DNA from 4 places in the Rhizobium sp. CAU 1783 genome. Region 4 is predicted to be linked to each of the others. Evidence: predicted binding sites of a transcription regulator. Region 4 holds the regulator's gene; each other region holds the start of a gene.
The links. The regulator PhoB, encoded in region 4, activates phosphate uptake and scavenging genes when phosphate is short. The targets are predictions, from matches to a motif close to TGTCATNNANCTGTCAT.
Positions count from the first base shown of each region.

Region 1: a site for PhoB is predicted at 1,640-1,656, ahead of ACX93L_RS04015 (BtaA family protein). Genes of this name have one in related genera too.
Region 2: a site for PhoB is predicted at 1,805-1,821, ahead of olsB (l-ornithine N(alpha)-acyltransferase). Genes of this name have one in related genera too.
Region 3: a site for PhoB is predicted at 2,115-2,131, ahead of ppk2 (polyphosphate kinase 2). Genes of this name have one in related genera too.

Region 1 is NZ_JBTOLM010000001.1:887,436-891,624, forward strand. Features, by position in the region: gene ACX93L_RS04010 (class I SAM-dependent methyltransferase) at 1-346, opposite strand, end outside; gene ACX93L_RS04015 (BtaA family protein) at 346-1,593, opposite strand; gene ACX93L_RS04020 (putative bifunctional diguanylate cyclase/phosphodiesterase) at 1,734-3,281, shown strand; gene ACX93L_RS04025 (serine hydrolase domain-containing protein) at 3,381-4,189, shown strand, end outside.
Region 2 is NZ_JBTOLM010000002.1:372,396-376,584, forward strand. Features, by position in the region: gene ACX93L_RS08560 (class I SAM-dependent methyltransferase) at 1-391, shown strand, start outside; gene ACX93L_RS08565 (TrmH family RNA methyltransferase) at 388-1,248, shown strand; gene lspA (signal peptidase II) at 1,245-1,736, shown strand; gene olsB (l-ornithine N(alpha)-acyltransferase) at 1,878-2,756, shown strand; gene ACX93L_RS08580 (hypothetical protein) at 2,816-2,986, opposite strand; gene ACX93L_RS08585 (LysR substrate-binding domain-containing protein) at 3,100-4,044, shown strand; gene ACX93L_RS08590 (NADP-dependent malic enzyme) at 4,041-4,189, opposite strand, start outside.
Region 3 is NZ_JBTOLM010000004.1:139,356-143,544, forward strand. Features, by position in the region: gene ACX93L_RS17075 (transporter substrate-binding domain-containing protein) at 1-275, shown strand, start outside; gene ACX93L_RS17080 (amino acid ABC transporter permease) at 307-1,131, shown strand; gene ppk2 (polyphosphate kinase 2) at 1,153-2,058, opposite strand; gene leuC (3-isopropylmalate dehydratase large subunit) at 2,379-3,788, shown strand; gene ACX93L_RS17095 (EamA family transporter) at 4,167-4,189, shown strand, end outside.
Region 4 is NZ_JBTOLM010000002.1:502,798-506,986, forward strand. Features, by position in the region: gene pstA (phosphate ABC transporter permease PstA) at 1-169, shown strand, start outside; gene pstB (phosphate ABC transporter ATP-binding protein PstB) at 182-997, shown strand; gene phoU (phosphate signaling complex protein PhoU) at 1,044-1,757, shown strand; gene phoB (phosphate regulon transcriptional regulator PhoB) at 1,788-2,471, shown strand; gene ACX93L_RS09215 (GcrA family cell cycle regulator) at 2,555-3,097, opposite strand; gene ACX93L_RS09220 (acetylornithine transaminase) at 3,528-4,189, shown strand, end outside.

The DNA of each region.
Region 1 (4,189 bases), on a different contig from region 4:
AGGCGGTGGCATCGGCGACCGCAAGCTCAGGCTTGACCGGCTTGCCGCGAAAATTCTCGCGCGCCGAGATCAGCATTTCGGCGGAAATGTCGAGGCCGCAGAGGCAGGCGGTCGGGTAGATGCGATGCGCGAGCAGCAGGTTGCGGCCGGTGCCGCAGCCGACTTCCAGGAGCGTGCCGTCACGCGGCACGTCGAGCCGGCCGATCATGCGGTCGCGCCCGAACAGGTAGTATTTGCGGGTCAGGTCGTAAATGTGCCGCTGGTAGCGGTACATGCTGTCCATGCGCTCCGCATGTTCGGCGTCGATCGCCTGTCGGCTCACCTGTCCGCTCGCTTCGGCATCCATCAGGCCGTCTTCTCGTAGATGTGGAAGCCGCCATAGATGGCCGAGCGGTCGAGCTTGTTCAGTTCGGCCGAGCGCTCGGCGTGATAGGTCCACTGGCTTTCAAGCGTCTCGGGCAGGCGACCGTCGATTACGCTCTTCTCGGCTGCGGTGCGGAAGATCACGCGGGCACCGGGCGTGGCGGTGCGGGTGATCTCACTCCACAGTTCGTTGAGCTGGCCGTCGTTCATCCAGTCCTGCGCATCGAGCAGAACGAAGCGGTCGACGCTGAGCGCCGGCTTGCCGGCAAGGAGCTCGGTGAAGTTTGCGTGGTGGACCGTGACGCGCTCGGCATTGGCGCGGATCGCCGCGTAGTTCTCGGCCTTGAGATAGGTCGGCAGCGTTCCTTCATGGGCCTCGGGGTAACGGCGCGCAAAGGCCTGCCAGGCGAAGTAGTTGTCCTTCAGCGGGAAATGGCAGGCGAGCTTTTCCAGCCGGTGGCGCAGCACCGGGGCAATCGTGCCGCCTTCGGAGAGGCTGGCCAGTTCGTCATACTGCTGCGGCGGAATGCCGAGGCCGAAGAGCGAGCTCTTGCGGCTGGTCATCCAGCGGATCAGCGGCTTTTCGAACAGCGGGGCGATGCGGTCGTCGAAGAACTGGCGCTGCTCGCGGAGCGTCCGGGCTTGAGTAATCTCGTCGAGGCGCACGCCATGAAGACGGGCAATTGCGTGGCCGGCGCCGATGAAACGGCCGAGCAGGCCGGTACGGCAGAAGTTCCGGTTGAAGGCGGCGATGCGGCGCTTGCCGGTGAGGCCGCGGCGGGTCCAGTAGTCGCGCGTCTGCGCATCGAGATAGGGCGCAATGTAGCGGTCGAAGTTGCGGCTGTTCGTCCGGCTGTTGTCGGCGGCAAAATGACGGACGACGGTCGCGTGATCCGGCAGGTGGCGGAAGGCAGCGAGCTTCAGCCGGTTCAGCGCCACGTGGTTCGGATTGAGGTCGACGACGTCGATGCGCGAGGGGTGGCGGGACAGGTAGGCCAGCGCGTTGCAGCCGCCGGAACCGATCGTGACGATCGAATGGCCTTCGGCGAGTTCCATCGCCTGCATGTCGACTTCCGGGTCTTCCCAGATCTGGGCATAGACGAGGCCGGAGAAGAGAAGTTCGAACAGGCGCTCGGAGAGACCGTCCCGGGTCAACGGCTTGTGCTGGAGCAGCGCGTCCTTGAGTTTGCGGTTCCTGCGAAAGCCGGCATCGGGTGCAAGGTCGGTCATCTTTATCCGTCATCCGTTGAGCGTTTCCGGGATTTAGACGGGCACTGCTACAGTTTGATGACGCGGCCTGTGCGCTTGCGATAACCGATCGTTAATCGGTTTCGCCCTAATTCTCTTAGAAGTTTACGGGGACGATTAACATGATGTTAAGTACGTTGCTGTCGGGCTCCATCGGGCGATATGTTTTCGCCGGCTCGGCTTTCGGTGCGCTGGCGCCGATGACATACATTCTATCCGCTGCCCGCTCTCCCGAGCCGGCGTCGATCTTCACCGACCTCCTGTTCGATCCCCTCGGCCTGGCGATGCTGGCGCTGCCGCTGACCGCGGGCCTGTTTGCCATCCGGATAGAGCGCCATCGCGCCCATCTGCAGCAACAGATCCGTGAACTGGAGGAGGGACGTCTGGCGCTGCAGATGGCCGCGCGGCGCGACGGAGTGACCGGGCTCGGCAACCGAGTTGCCTTGGAGGACGATTTCTCGGGTTCTGCCCGGTGCGCGCTGCTCGTCCTCGATCTCGACCGCTTCAAGTTCGTCAACGACACCATGGGTCAGGCGGCCGGAGACGAGCTGCTCAAGAGCCTTGCCGAACGCGTCGCGACGACGGCAGGGGTGCGCGGAAAGCTCTACAGGCTCGGCGGTGACGAATTCGTGCTGCTGGTCGGCGCCGGTGAGGATCATGCCGGTGTCGCCGCGCTCTGCCGCGATCTCGAGGCCGCGACCGCTGCGCCCTACGAACTCGGCAGGGGCCGGGTGGTGAGCGGTGTGAGCATCGGGGTTACTCTGGTCGCGCCGGAGGACCGGGTCCTTTCCGACGTTCTGCTGCGCGCCCGGCTTGCGCTTTATCGGGCCAAGGAAGTTTTCGGGGCAAGCCATTGCTTCTACGACGAGAGTTTGGCCGAGGCCGCGCTGCTCCAAAGCGAGATCGAACGGGATCTGGCGCGCGCGCTGAAAGACGACGAGTTCTACCTCGAATACCAGCCGATCATCGGGGTCGAAAGCGGCCGGCTTCGCTCCTTCGAAGCGCTGCTGCGCTGGCGCCATCCCGTGCGTGGCACGATCTCGCCCGAGGTCTTCATCCCGATTGCGGAGAAGACCGGGATGATCCACGCGATCGGCGAATGGGTGGTCGAACATGCTTGCCGGGAAGCGGCGCGCTGGCCGTCGCCGACGGGCGTCGGTGTCAACGTTTCGGGCGACCAGTTCAAGGATCGCCGTTTCGTCGACCATGTGAAATCCTGCCTTGCACGCACGGGGCTGGCGCCCGGCCGGCTGACGATCGAGGTGACGGAGGCGGTGTTCTCCGTCGACATCAATCTCGTCTGCCGCAGCCTCGAGGAGCTGCGGGCCTTCGGGGTCCGCGTCGCGCTCGACGATTTCGGCACGGGTTTCTCGTCGATCAACAATCTCAGGCTCTTTCCGCTGGACCAGCTCAAGATCGACCGGTCGTTCGCGCGGGAGATGCTGGAAAGCAACCGCGACGCTCGCCTGATCGACCTGATCCACCGGCTTTCGGAAACCTTCCAGATCGACACGACCATCGAGGGTATCGAGACGGAGAGCCAGCTCGACTTCGTCCGCAAGCTCGGCATATCGGAGGCGCAGGGCTTTCTGATTTCACGGCCTGTCAGTCCGGCGAAGGTCAGAGAGATGCAGCGTCCGGGCAATCTGCGTTTCGCTGTCGCCGGCTGAGAAATCCGTGTGCAAGCTCTGACTTGACCCGTTTATGGGCTTCCGGGCGGTCGAAAATCCTGATTGCATGGGCGGGCAGGACAACCGGGGGAGGCTTGGATGCGGCTGTTCGTCAAACTGGTTCGCGGGTTCGTGATGCTGCTGGTGATGGTCGTCGCCGGCTTGTTTCTGTGGCTGACCGCGGCTCCTCCGGAACTGCTGCGGGTCGGCACGGGTTATGCCGCCAAGATCGTCTGCTCCAACGTCTTCATCGCCGGGCGCGATGCGGAGGCGGTGTTGGCGCAGGACGTCCAGGCGCCTGGCCACCCGCTGCTCAAGCTGGTGACTGTGGACGTCGATCCGGAGCGCAGGCTCGTTACGGCCCGCATGCTCGGCGCTTTTGCCGCAGGAACCGCGGTCTACCGCAACGGCCTCGGTTGCGCGAGCGTTCCGGACGGCGACGTGGAAAAGGCACTCACCATCGCGGAGCCGGCTGCGGCCGCAACGCTGCCGGCCAATGCTACCCGTACCTGGCCGGAAGGCGAGGGGGTTGATGTCGGCGATCGCCGGCTTCACGCCGTGCTTTCCGATCCGGCGCTCGGAGGCCCCGGGATGCGCGCGATTGTGGTCGTCAAGGACGGCCGGATCGTCGGCGAGGCCTATGGCGACGGCTTCGACATTTCGACCCCGCTGCTTGGTTGGTCGATGGCGAAGACGGTCAACGCGGCTGTGATCGGCCGCCTCGTGCAGGAGGGCCGCATCGGTCTCGATGACCAGGCGCTTTTCGAGGGCTGGACCGATCCGGCGCACAAGGCGATCAGGCTTCGTGATCTGATGGCGATGGAAAGCGGGCTCGCGTTCAACGAGGACTATGGCGACGTCGCCGACGTCACGCGCATGCTTTACCTCGAACCTGACATGGCAGCCTT
Region 2 (4,189 bases), 130 kb from region 4:
CAGGGCGCCAATCCGCTGGATCTGCGATGACGCCATGAAGTTCGTCCAGCGCGAGGAGCGTCGCGGCCACCGCTACGACATCATCCTGACCGACCCTCCGAAATTTGGGCGTGGCCCGAACGGCGAGGTCTGGCAGCTCTTCGACCATCTCCCGCTAATGCTCGACATCTGCCGCGAACTTCTGGCGCCGAAGGCGCTCGGCCTTGTGCTGACGGCCTATTCGATCCGGGCGAGCTTCTACTCGATCCACGAGCTCATGCGCGAAACGATGCGCGGCAAGGGCGGCACGGTCGAATCTGGTGAACTGGTGATCCGTGAGGCAGGCCTGGACGGAAAGACGCCGGGGCGTGCACTCTCCACCTCCCTTTTTAGCCGCTGGGTGCCGAAATGACCGACGACTATAGACACGAAGGCGCCCGCCGCGTCGGGCAGGTCAAGGAAATCACCAGCCTTGCCAACCCGATCATCAAGGACATCAAGGCGCTGACGCTGAAGAAGGCGCGTGACGAAACGAAGAGCTTCATGGCAGAGGGCCTGAAGCTGGTGATCGATGCGCTCGACCTTGGTTGGACAATCCGAACGCTGGTCTATTCCAAGGCGGCCAAGGGCAAGCCTATGGTCGAGAAGGTCGCGGCCCGGACGATCGCGTCCGGCGGCCTTGTGCTCGAAGTCAGCGAAAAGGTGATGTCGTCGATCACCCGGCGCGAAAACCCGCAGATGGTGGCGGGCATCTTCGAGCAGCGCTGGACGACATTGAAGGAAGTTCGCCCGTCCGGGACGGAGACCTGGGTGGCACTCGACCGCGTGCGCGACCCGGGTAATCTCGGAACCATCATCCGCACCGCCGACGCCGCTGGCGCCTCGGGCGTCATTCTCGTCGGCGACTGCACCGATCCGTTTTCGCTGGAGACGGTGCGGGCGACCATGGGATCGCTCTTCGCCGTGCCGCTGGTCAAGACGACGCCGGCCGACTTCCTGCGCTGGAAGAAGGATTGCGGAGCCCGCCTCGTCGCAACGCATCTGGCAGGCGCCGTCGACTACCGGACCATCGATTATCGCAGCAAGCCGGTCGTGCTGATGATGGGCAACGAGCAGTCCGGTCTTCCCGATGACCTTGCCGCAGCAGCCGACTCTCTGGCCCGCATTCCGCAGACCGGCAGGGCGGACTCGCTCAATCTCGCCGTGGCGACGGGCGTCATGCTGTTCGAGGTGCGCCGCCATCTCCTCGTGCTTGACAAGCCGCAATGAACGACATGCTCGCGCCCTTCAGTCGGCCGCTTCCCGCGGCAATCTTCATTCTGGTCGCGCTCATGCTCGATCAGGTCATCAAGCTGGCGGTCGAGGTCTATCTGCCGATGCACGAGCTCGTGCCGGTGATGCCGATGTTGGCCCTTTACCGCACCCACAATCTCGGTGTGGCCTTCTCAATGCTGTCGGATGCCGACGGATGGTTCATCGTCGCCCTTCGGGTTGCGATCGTCGCCTTCGTTCTCTGGCTGTGGCGCCGGACAGGCGAGGGGCACCATATCGCCCATCTCGGCTTCGCGATGATCATCGCCGGTGCGCTCGGCAACATCATCGACCGGTTCGTCTATGGCCACGTCGTCGACTACATCTTGTTCTATACCCGCACCTGGTCTTTTGCCGTGTTCAATCTTGCCGACAGCTTCATTACCGTTGGAGCGGGCCTTATTCTTTTGGACGAGATACTGGCGCATCGCCGGTCGAAGGCATAAAATGTCGCAAACCAAGCGTCAGACGGCGCCGGCGGCACAGATTGGATGGAGGTTCTTCTTCGTGGAGATGTCGTCGGTCTGTCACTTTGTTGTCGCAACGACGTGTTTAAAGGCCTTGAAACGCAATTCGGACGAGTCGCTATGAGCATTGAACTTTTGGATCGTGGGTCCCTGGTTGATGGTGGTGCGACGTCCGCTACGGAGACTGTCGGCTCGACCGAGGGGCTTCTGGGGCGCATCGGCAACCTGGAGACTCGGCTTGCCCGCAACGATCGTGAAATCGATGCCGCACAGGCCGTCCGCTATCGTGTGTTCGTCGAGGAGATGAACGCGCAGATCGCCCCGGATGCCGCGCGCCGCAAGCGCGACGTCGATGCCTGGGACGCGGTTTGCGACCACCTGCTCGTCGTTGACCGCTCGATCGAGGGCGACGCGGAAGACCAGATCGTCGGTACCTATCGACTGCTGCGCCATGAAGTGGCTCGCGCGCATGGCGGCTTCTATTCCGCGTCCGAATTCGCCGTCAACGAACTGATGGCCCGCCATCCGGGCAAGCGTTTCATGGAACTCGGCCGCTCCTGCGTGCTGCCGGAATACCGGACCAAGCGCACCGTTGAACTCCTGTGGCAGGGATGCTGGGCCTATGCGCTGATGCATCGCGCCGACGCGATGTTCGGTTGCGGTTCCTTCCCGGGCATTCGTCCGGAGGAGCACGCGCTGGCGCTTTCCTTCCTTCACCACAACGCGGTCGCACGCGGGGAGTGGGCAGTGAAGGCGTTGCCGGAACTCTATCGCGAAATGGACCTGATGCCTGTCGAGGCGGTCAATCCCCGCAAGGCGCTATCGGCCATGCCGCCCCTGATCAAGGGCTATCTGCGGCTCGGCGCCATGGTCGGGGAAGGCGCCGTCGTCGATCATGCCTTCAACACCACGGATGTTTTGATCGTGCTGCCGATTTCCAGCATTTCAGATCGCTACCGCAACTATTACGGCGCCGACGCCGGCCGTTTCGCCAGCTGACGACCTTTCGCCCGCTGGATCCCTCTGGGAAATAGCCGCGGGCGAATCCTCTTCATCAATCATTCCGGCGGGATCGCACGAGGATCGAACGGCAGGTCTGCCCTGCGGCGCTCGTCCATGGCTGCAATCTGCGGATGGCCGAGCGGGTCGCGGATCCCCTCCGCACAGAATTCCAATCTCTGTTCCGGACTGCGGAAGCGGTTGAGGAAATTCAAGAATATCTTGAGCATGCTTTGGCCTCCTATTCCTGGTGGGTGCTGAAAATTTCGTTATTTCAGTGGTATAGTCCCAGAGGCAGGCTCCATCCATTGATGTATTCCGCAGAGGTGTGTAGATTTTCTGCATGCGCAACCTGAATGTGATTACCCTGAATGGCTTGCGGGCGGTGGAGGCGGTCGCCCGCCTAGGCTCGTTGCAGGCCGCCGCAGATGAACTCGGCGTTACCATCGGCGCCGTCAGCCAGCAGGTCATCAAGTGCGAGACACAGCTGGGGCGAACCCTTTTCGCAAGGGAGCCACGCGGTCTCGTGGTGCTGCCGGGCGGGCGCGATTTCGTTGCGCGCCTGACAGAAGCGTTCGGCGGGATTTCCCGCGCAGTGGAAGTAGTGCGCCACGAGCGCGATGACGTCCTGACGATCTCGGTCGCACCCGTCTTTGCCGCGCGATGGCTCGTGTTCAGGCTGGGCCGCTTTGCCGAGCGTCATCCGGATATCCGAATCCGGCTCGACGCCACCGACCGTCTCGCCGATCCCAATGTCGGCGATGTCGATCTCTGTATTCGGGTTGGAAGGGGACGCTGGCCGGGCGTGCGGGCCGACCTTCTTTTGCAGCAGCGCGTCTTTCCCGTCTGTGCGCCGGCGCTTGCTGCCGGTCTTGCTTCGCCCGCGGATCTTCTGGACATGCCGTGGGTCGTGGATGCACGCGCTCTGTTTTCACGCGATGTGTGGCTTGAACGTGCGGGATTGCCCGTCGGCCGGGTGACGGGGCGGCATGTGTTCAACGAGGCGTCGCTCTGCCTTGATGCGGTGATCGCAGGCCAGGGCGTCATGCTGGCATGGCAGACGCTTGCCTCCCATGCGATCCAGAGCGGACAGCTTGTCGTGCCTTTCGGGCCTTTCGCCGCAACCGGCGACGGGCACTATCTTGTCACAGCCGAAAACGCTCCCCACGATCCGAAGGTCGAGGTCTTCGGGGCATGGCTGCGCGAGGCACTGGCCGCGGACATGGAGGCACTCGAAGGTTTCGTCCGGTCGACGGGCATCGATCCGGACGAAAACGCAAGAGCTTAAAGCGCGTTGTAGGCGGCAATGGCCGCCATGTTGACGATGTCGGTGTCCTTTGCCCCGATCTGGGCAATCTGCACAGACTTCTCGAGGCCGACCAGAAGCGGTCCGATCACGGTCGAGCCGCCGAGTTCCTGGAGCATCTTGGTCG
Region 3 (4,189 bases), on a different contig from region 4:
TCGAGACCTTCGGCGCGACGGTGCAGGCCCTCAAGACCGGTGACGTGGACGTCGTGCTGACTGACGGCACGGCCGGCAAGGGTTATGTCGACGCCTCGAACGGTGGCCTGAAGCTGATCGGCGGGCCGCTCGGCTCGGAGGATTTCGGCTTCATCTTCCCGAAGGGCTCCGACCTGGTGGCGCCGGTCAATGCGGCGATCGCTGTCCTCAAGGCCGACGGTACGCTGGACGGGCTGAACAAGAAGTGGTTCCTCGACTACAAGATGGGCGAGTGAGCGTGACCGGTAGCGAGGCCGGGGCCGGCTGATGGGCTTCCAGACGCTTCCCGGCGCAAACGGCAAGGACGACTATCCCTGGTGGCTGGTCGCCCTTGGCCTCGTCGCGGCGGCGATCGCCGCCGTGATCATCTTCAACGGCCTCTATGCTCAGGTCTTCATCACCGTGGCGCGGGGCATCGGGGTCACCGTCTTCGTGACGGTGATGGGCTTTTCGCTCGCGACCGCACTCGGGCTTCTGATTGCGCTCGCCGGCTTGGCCGACAGCCTAGTGCTCCGGCAGGCGGCGCGCTTCTACATCGAGGTGGTGCGCGGCATTCCGGTGCTCGTGCTCCTGTTCTACGTCGCCTTCGTCGGCGCGCCGGGTTTCGTCAGCCTCTACAATTTCGTAATCGGCCCGCTCGTCGAGCGCGGCTGGACGACGCCGCTGCAGGTCAGGGACGTCTCGCTGATGTGGCGCGCCATCATCGCGCTGACCATCGGCTATTCGGCCTTCATCGCCGAGATCTTCCGCGCCGGTTTCCAGTCGGTCGACAAGGGACAGATCGAGGCGGCAATGGCGCTCGGCCTTTCCCGCTTCCAGCGTTTCCGGCTGATCGTGCTGCCGCAGGCGATCCGGGTGATCTTCCCACCGCTGTCCAACGACTTCGTCGCCATGGTGAAGGACAGTTCGCTGGTCTCGGTACTCGGCGTCGCCGACATCAGCCAGGCCGGCAAGATCTATGCCTCCGGCTCCTTCCGCTTCTTCGAGACCTATTCGATCGTCGCCTATATTTACCTGATCCTGACGATCGGCCTGTCGCTGCTGCTCAGGCAGCTGGAAAAGCGGATGCGGCAAAAGGGTCAGGCGCGGTAAGCCGCGCCCGGCCGCAGCGCCTCAGAACACCTCCGGCACGTACATTTCTTCGGGCACCGGTCGACGGAAGTAGTCCTCGTTGCGGACGCGCTCCGGCAGCACGATGTGCTCCTTCGGCACGTTCTCATAGGGGATCTGCGACAGGAGATGGGCGATCATGTTGAGGCGCGCCCTTTTCTTGTCGACGGCCTGCACCACCCACCACGGGGCCTCGGCGATGTGGGTGCGATCGAGCATCTCTTCCTTCGCCTTGGTGTATTCCTCCCAATGGATGCGGCTCTCAAGGTCCATGGGCGAGAGCTTCCACTGCTTCAGCGGATCATGGATGCGCATGCGGAATCGGAACTCCTGTTCCTCGTCGGTGATGGAGAACCAGTATTTGAGCAGAATGATGCCGGAGCGGACCAGCATGCGCTCGAATTCCGGCACGTCGCGGAAGAATTCCTCGACCTGGTCGGGCGTGCAGAAGCCCATGACGCGTTCGACGCCTGCGCGGTTGTACCAGGAGCGGTCGAACAGCACCATTTCGCCGCCGGACGGCAGGTGCGGCGTGTAGCGCTGGAAATACCACTGGTCGCGCTCGCGCTCGGTCGGAGCGGGAAGGGCGACGACGCGGCAGATGCGCGGATTTAGCCTTTGCGTCACGCGCTTGATCGCGCCGCCCTTGCCGGCGGAATCGCGGCCTTCGAAAAGGACGACGACCTTGAGTTTCTTGTACTGCACCCAGTCCTGCAGGCGAACCAGTTCGTGTTGAAGCCTGAACAGCTCGCGGAAATAGACCTTTCGGTCGAGGGTCGGCTCGGACAGTCCTTCCGTGACCAGGTCCTCCAGCCGTTCCTCCTCCATCTGCTGTTCGAGTTCTTCGTCGAAACTGTCGACGATCTCGTTCTTGATCCGGTTGAGAAGTTCGTCATCGGGCTGGGACATTTGGGCGATCCTCGCGTTTGTTCTTCGCAGATCATGCATGTTTGCAAGAACGCCGTATGACAGTCGTGTGTCAGCGGGCAGGCGATGCAAAACGATTGCCGGTCCTGTGGAAAACTGTTATGAGGCGCACCATGGGATCGAAATTCGGATGTCTCGCGCCTGATATCTTTGTGCTGCAGGACCACAAGCGTCTTCCGGCACGCTTCTTCGCGCGCGTCTCCGGGGCGCTCAACAGCCGACTCGCCTGAGGCGACCGTTCCGCCGGCCCACGCGGCCACTGACCTATTTCCCGAAATCGACATTTCCGACGGATCAAAGCCATGAGTGCACCCCGTACCCTCTACGACAAGATTTTCGACGATCACCTGGTCGACCGCCAGGACGACGGCACCTGTCTTCTCTACATCGACCGCCACCTCGTTCATGAAGTGACGAGCCCGCAGGCGTTCGAAGGCCTTCGCATGAGCCACCGCCCGGTTCGCGCGCCGCAGAAGACGCTCGCCGTCGTCGACCATAACGTGCCGACCACGCCGGACCGCCACACTGGCATCAAGAACGAGGAAAGCCGCATCCAGGTCGAGGCGCTCGCCCACAACGCAGCCGAGTTCGGCGTCGAGTATTACTCCGAGAACGACAAGCGCCAGGGCATCGTGCACATCGTCGGCCCCGAACAGGGCTTCACCCTGCCGGGCATGACGATCGTCTGCGGCGACAGCCACACCTCGACGCATGGTGCCTTCGGCGCGCTGGCGCACGGCATCGGCACCTCGGAGGTCGAGCACGTCCTAGCCACCCAGACGCTGATCCAGAAGCGTGCGAAGAACATGCTGGTGCGTGTCGATGGCCAGCTGCCGGAAGGCGTGACCGCCAAGGACATCATCCTTGCCATCATCGGCGAGATCGGCACCGCAGGCGGCACCGGCCACGTCATCGAATTCGCCGGCGAGGCGATCCGTTCGCTCTCCATGGAAGGCCGTATGACCGTCTGCAACATGACGATCGAAGGCGGCGCACGCGCCGGCCTGATCGCGCCTGACGAAAAGACCTTCGAATACATCAAGGACAAGCCGCGCGCGCCGAAGGGCGAGGCCTGGGACCAGGCGGTCGCCTACTGGAAGACGCTGCACACCGACGAAGGTGCGCATTTCGACAAGGTCGTCGTGCTCGACGCCGCCAACCTGCCGCCGATCGTCTCCTGGGGTTCGTCGCCGGAAGACGTCGTTTCGATCGAAGGCGTCGTTCCGAATCCGGACGAGATCGCCGACGAGAACAAGCGTGCCTCCAAGTGGCGTGCGCTCGACTACATGGGCCTGAAGCCGGGCACCAAGATGACCGACATCGCGATCGACCGCGTGTTCATCGGCTCCTGCACCAACGGCCGTATCGAGGACCTGCGCGCTGCCGCCAAGGTGCTGGAAGGCAAGAAGGTGGCATCCACCGTGTCGGCCATGGTCGTTCCGGGCTCGGGCCTCGTCAAGGAACAGGCGGAAGCCGAAGGTCTCGACAAGATCTTCAAGGATGCCGGGTTCGAATGGCGCGAGCCGGGCTGCTCGATGTGCCTGGCGATGAACGACGACCGGCTGAAGCCGGGCGAGCGCTGCGCCTCGACTTCGAACCGCAACTTCGAAGGCCGCCAGGGCTACAAGGGCCGCACGCATCTCGTGTCACCGGCCATGGCCGCCGCCGCCGCCATTGCCGGCCATTTCGTCGACATCCGCCACTTCGGCTAAATCCCGGCCGGAATTTCCGTTCACAATCCGAAAGGCCGCCGTCAGCAATGCCGGCGGCCTTTGTGCATCAAGCGTGACGGTGACGGCCTGTGCTCCGGGGGCAACTGCCGCACACTTCACCAGCCGACTGGGTGTGGATCCTCGGGCTTGACCCGAGGATGACGCCCCAATTTGGGCCTTGCCTGTATTTCCCGTCTCAGCAAGCGAAAGCCTGTCATTCGCAGTCAGCCGGTGTTGCGATCGATGATTGCAAAGTGGCGGAAAGTGGCTATCGTCCGACCGTCATGAAACTGTCATAAAAGCAGCAAGCCTGATGTTTCCTCAGCCCGAATTCGTGCCTCCCGCGCCCTGTGCTTCCCGTTTGCAGGCGAACGCATCGTGAGCACAATTGCCGTTGTGCT
Region 4 (4,189 bases):
GCTCGATCCGTCGACCGCCCTGCCGGTTCAGATCTACCAGTGGGCGAACGAGGCCGAGCGAGCTTTCGTCGAGCGAACCTCCGGAGCGATCATCATTCTGCTCCTGTTCCTTCTGGTGATGAACGTGGGTGCAATTCTGTTGCGGCGACGCTTCGAACGGCGCTGGTAGAGGGAGTTAGACATGAACATGATGTCGGAAGCAGCAGTTGAAAAGGCGCTGGATCAGAAAATGACCGAATCCAAGTACAAGATGATCGGCAAGGACGTCTCCGTTTACTACGGCGAGAAGCGCGCCCTTTTCGATGTGAACCTGAACGTTCAGGAGCATACCGTGACCGCCCTGATCGGGCCGTCCGGTTGCGGCAAGTCGACCTTCCTGCGGACGCTGAACCGCATGAACGACACGATCGACGGCTGCCGCGTCACCGGAAAGATCACGCTCGACGAGATGGACATCTACGATCCGTCGATCGACGTCGTTGAACTGCGCGCCCGCGTCGGCATGGTCTTCCAAAAGCCGAACCCGTTCCCGAAGTCGATCTACGAGAACATCGCCTACGGTCCGCGCATTCACGGTCTGGCTCGCACCAAGGCCGAACTCGACCAGGTGGTCGAGACGAGCCTCCAGAAGGCCGGTCTGTGGAATGAGGTAAAGGACCGTCTGCAGGAATCCGGCACCGGCCTCTCCGGCGGCCAGCAGCAGCGCCTGTGCATTGCCCGTGCCGTCGCCGTCAGCCCGGAAGTCATTCTCATGGACGAGCCGTGCTCGGCGCTTGACCCGATCGCGACCGCCAAGGTCGAGGAACTGATCCACGAGCTTCGTTCGAACTTCACCATCGTCATCGTGACCCACTCGATGCAGCAGGCGGCGCGTGTTTCCCAGCGTACCGCGATGTTCCATCTTGGTCTGCTCGTCGAAGAAAACGACACGGACAAGATGTTCACCAATCCGGACGATCAGCGTACGCAGGACTACATCATGGGCCGCTTCGGCTGATGTCCGCCGCGCTGTGATCGCTCTTTCAATTCAGGGATAAACGAACATGTCTTCATCGCATATCTACTCGGCCTATGACGAGGAACTGAAATATCTGATGCGCCGCATCTCCGAGATGGGCGGTCTTGCCGAGCAGATGGTCGGCGACAGCGTGCGCGCGCTGGTGAATTCCGACGGTGCACTCGCCCAGAAGGTCATCTCCGACGACGTGATCATGGATGCCGCCGAGCGTGAGATCGGCGACAAGGCCATCATCACCATCGCCCGCCGCCAGCCCGTCGCGGCCGACCTTCGCGAAATCATCGGTGCACTGCGTATCGCCAACGACCTGGAGCGCGTCGGCGACCTCGGCAAGAGCAATGCCAAGCGCGTCATGGCCGTGCAGGCGACCGGCGTTCCCCGCAAGCTCGCCCGCGGCATCGAGCACCTGAGCGAGCTCGCTCTGGTCCAGCTCAAGGAAGTACTAGACGTGTACACCTCGCGCTCGGCCGAAAAGGCCAAGTCGATCCGTGATCGCGACGAGGAAATCGACGCCATGTACACCTCGCTCTTCCGCGAGCTCTTGACCTACATGATGGAAGATCCGCGCAACATCACCAGCTGCACCCATCTTCTCTTCTGCGCCAAGAACATCGAGCGCATCGGCGACCACGCGACCAACATCGCGGAGACGATCTACTACATGACGACGGGCGCCCAGCCGGAAGGTGAGCGACCGAAGGAAGATCTGACCGCCACTGTTGGCGCCGTCACCGAATAATCGATCGCATTCGAGAGGTTATCGAAACCGATGCTGCCGAAAATAGCTGTCGTCGAGGACGAGGAAGCGCTGAGCGTGCTTCTGCGCTACAATCTTGAAGCGGAAGGCTACGAGGTCGAGACGATCCTGCGCGGAGACGAGGCCGAACTGCGCCTGCAGGAACGCGTCCCGGATCTCCTGATCCTCGACTGGATGCTGCCGGGCGTCTCCGGCATCGAGCTTTGCCGCCGGCTGCGCATGCGCCCGGAGACCGAGCGCCTGCCGATCATCATGCTGACGGCACGCGGTGAGGAAAGCGAGCGCGTTCGCGGCCTTGCGACCGGCGCCGACGACTATGTCGTCAAGCCGTTCTCCACGCCGGAACTGATGGCGCGCGTGAAGGCGATGCTGCGCCGGGCGCGTCCGGAGGTGCTCTCGAGCGTCCTGCGCTGTGGAGACATCGAGCTGGACCGCGAGACCCATCGCGTACACCGCAAGAGCCGCGAAGTGCGCCTCGGTCCGACCGAGTTCCGCCTGCTCGAGTTCCTGATGGCGTCGCCGGGCCGCGTCTTCTCGCGCTCGCAGCTGCTTGATGGTGTCTGGGGCCATGACATTTATGTCGACGAACGGACCGTCGACGTGCATGTCGGTCGGCTGCGCAAGGCGCTGAACTTCTCCAACATGCAGGATGTCATCCGCACCGTGCGCGGCGCGGGCTATTCGATGGAAGCCTAGCTTCCGTCAACCTCTTGACAACAGAATAAAAAAACGGGCCGTAAGGCCCGTTTTTCGTTTGTCTTGGCGTGTGTCGGGCGCCTTCAGCGGGCTGCCGCTGCGGCCGCCCGGCGACGCTCACCCACCGGCTGGTATGCGAGCTTGGCGTGGTAGTTGCAGTAGGGCGACGTGTCGGCGGACTCGCAGCCGCAGAAGTGGAAGTCGTCCTTCATCGGATCGCCGATCGGCCACTTGCAGGTGCGTTCGGTAAGTTCAGTCAGGGCGAGCTTGCGGGAAATCGGCAGCACGACGTTGGTGGAGCGCGAGATTTGGATCTCCTCCAGGCCGTCGATCTCGATCTCTTCCTTGAGCAGGTTCGCGCCGGCGGCACGGGTGACCGTGCGGGTCGTCGTGGTGTTGCGGGCGGTGTAGTTCGGGGTGCGCTGCGCTCCCGCCGGACGCTTTGCTGCGCGAACCGTGGTCGTGCTGCCGCCGGCCTTCGCACGGCCCGGGAGGTTGAGGCGATGCACCTTGCCGATCACGGCGTTTCGGCTCACGCCGCCCAGTTGTGCTGCGATCTGGCTTGCGCTCAAGCCTTCCGACCAAAGGCGCTTGAGTTTTTCAACTCGCTCATCAGTCCAGTTCATGCTATATCTCCGCCGCTCGCGCTGTGTGATGGCAGAATCGCTCACCGTTGCTTCGGATGAATCCGAAACAAACTTGCCTCGATACTGTCGGTGACTATTTCCGCCGCATGCAATCAATTTATTGATTATTAACCTAGTGCCGGGCTGACTCGCTGACAAGAGTCGGGCGAATCATCGGGAATCGATTTTAAAGTTTTCCCCAACTTGCTACCTGCCCGTGTTGATCTCGACCGGGCTCCTCAAGTCCCGTCGTTGCGACTTCCGCGTACCCGAAAATTCCGCTGCACTGCGCTGTTTCGTTGACAGGCAAGGCTGAAATGATGATAGTGCGACCCGCCGCCGCAAGGCGGCATTTTTGATTTTTCGGACCCTGTTTGGAAAGTCGAAGTCGCCCCGTTCCGTCACGCTCTCCAGAAGGAGTGTTTCCGCCATGGCTGAAGCCTCGCCACTCTACCAGACCTACATGCGCGCACCCTTGCGGTTCGAGCGAGGCGAGGGTGTCTGGCTCTTCACTGAGAATGGCGAGCGCTATCTGGATTTTGCCGCCGGCGTCGCGGTGAATTCTCTTGGCCACGCGCATCCGCATCTGATCGAGGCGTTGACGGCACAGGCCGGCAAAGTCTGGCACCTGTCCAATCTCTACGACGTGCCGGGCCAGGAGACGCTCGGCCGCCGCCTGACCGAAGCGACCTTCGCCGACCGCGTCTTCTTCACCAATTCGGGTGCCGAGGCGCTGGAATGCGCGATCAAGACAGCCCGGCGCTACCATTTCTCCAAGGGGCATCCCGAGCGCTTTCACATCATAACCTTCGAAGGCGCTTTCCATGGCCGCACGATTGCGACGATTGCCGCCGGCGGCCAGGAAAAATACCTCGAAGGTTTCGGACCCAAGGCGCCGGGCTTCGACCAGGTTCCCTTTGGTGATCTCGATGCGGTTCAGGCCGCGATCACCGACGCGACGGCAGCGATCCTGATCGAGCCTGTGCAGGGTGAGGGTGGTCTCCGCGCCGCATCGAACGAATTCCTCCGCGCTCTGCGCAAAATTTGTGACGACAACGACCTGCTGCTGATCTTCGACGAGGTCCAGTGCGG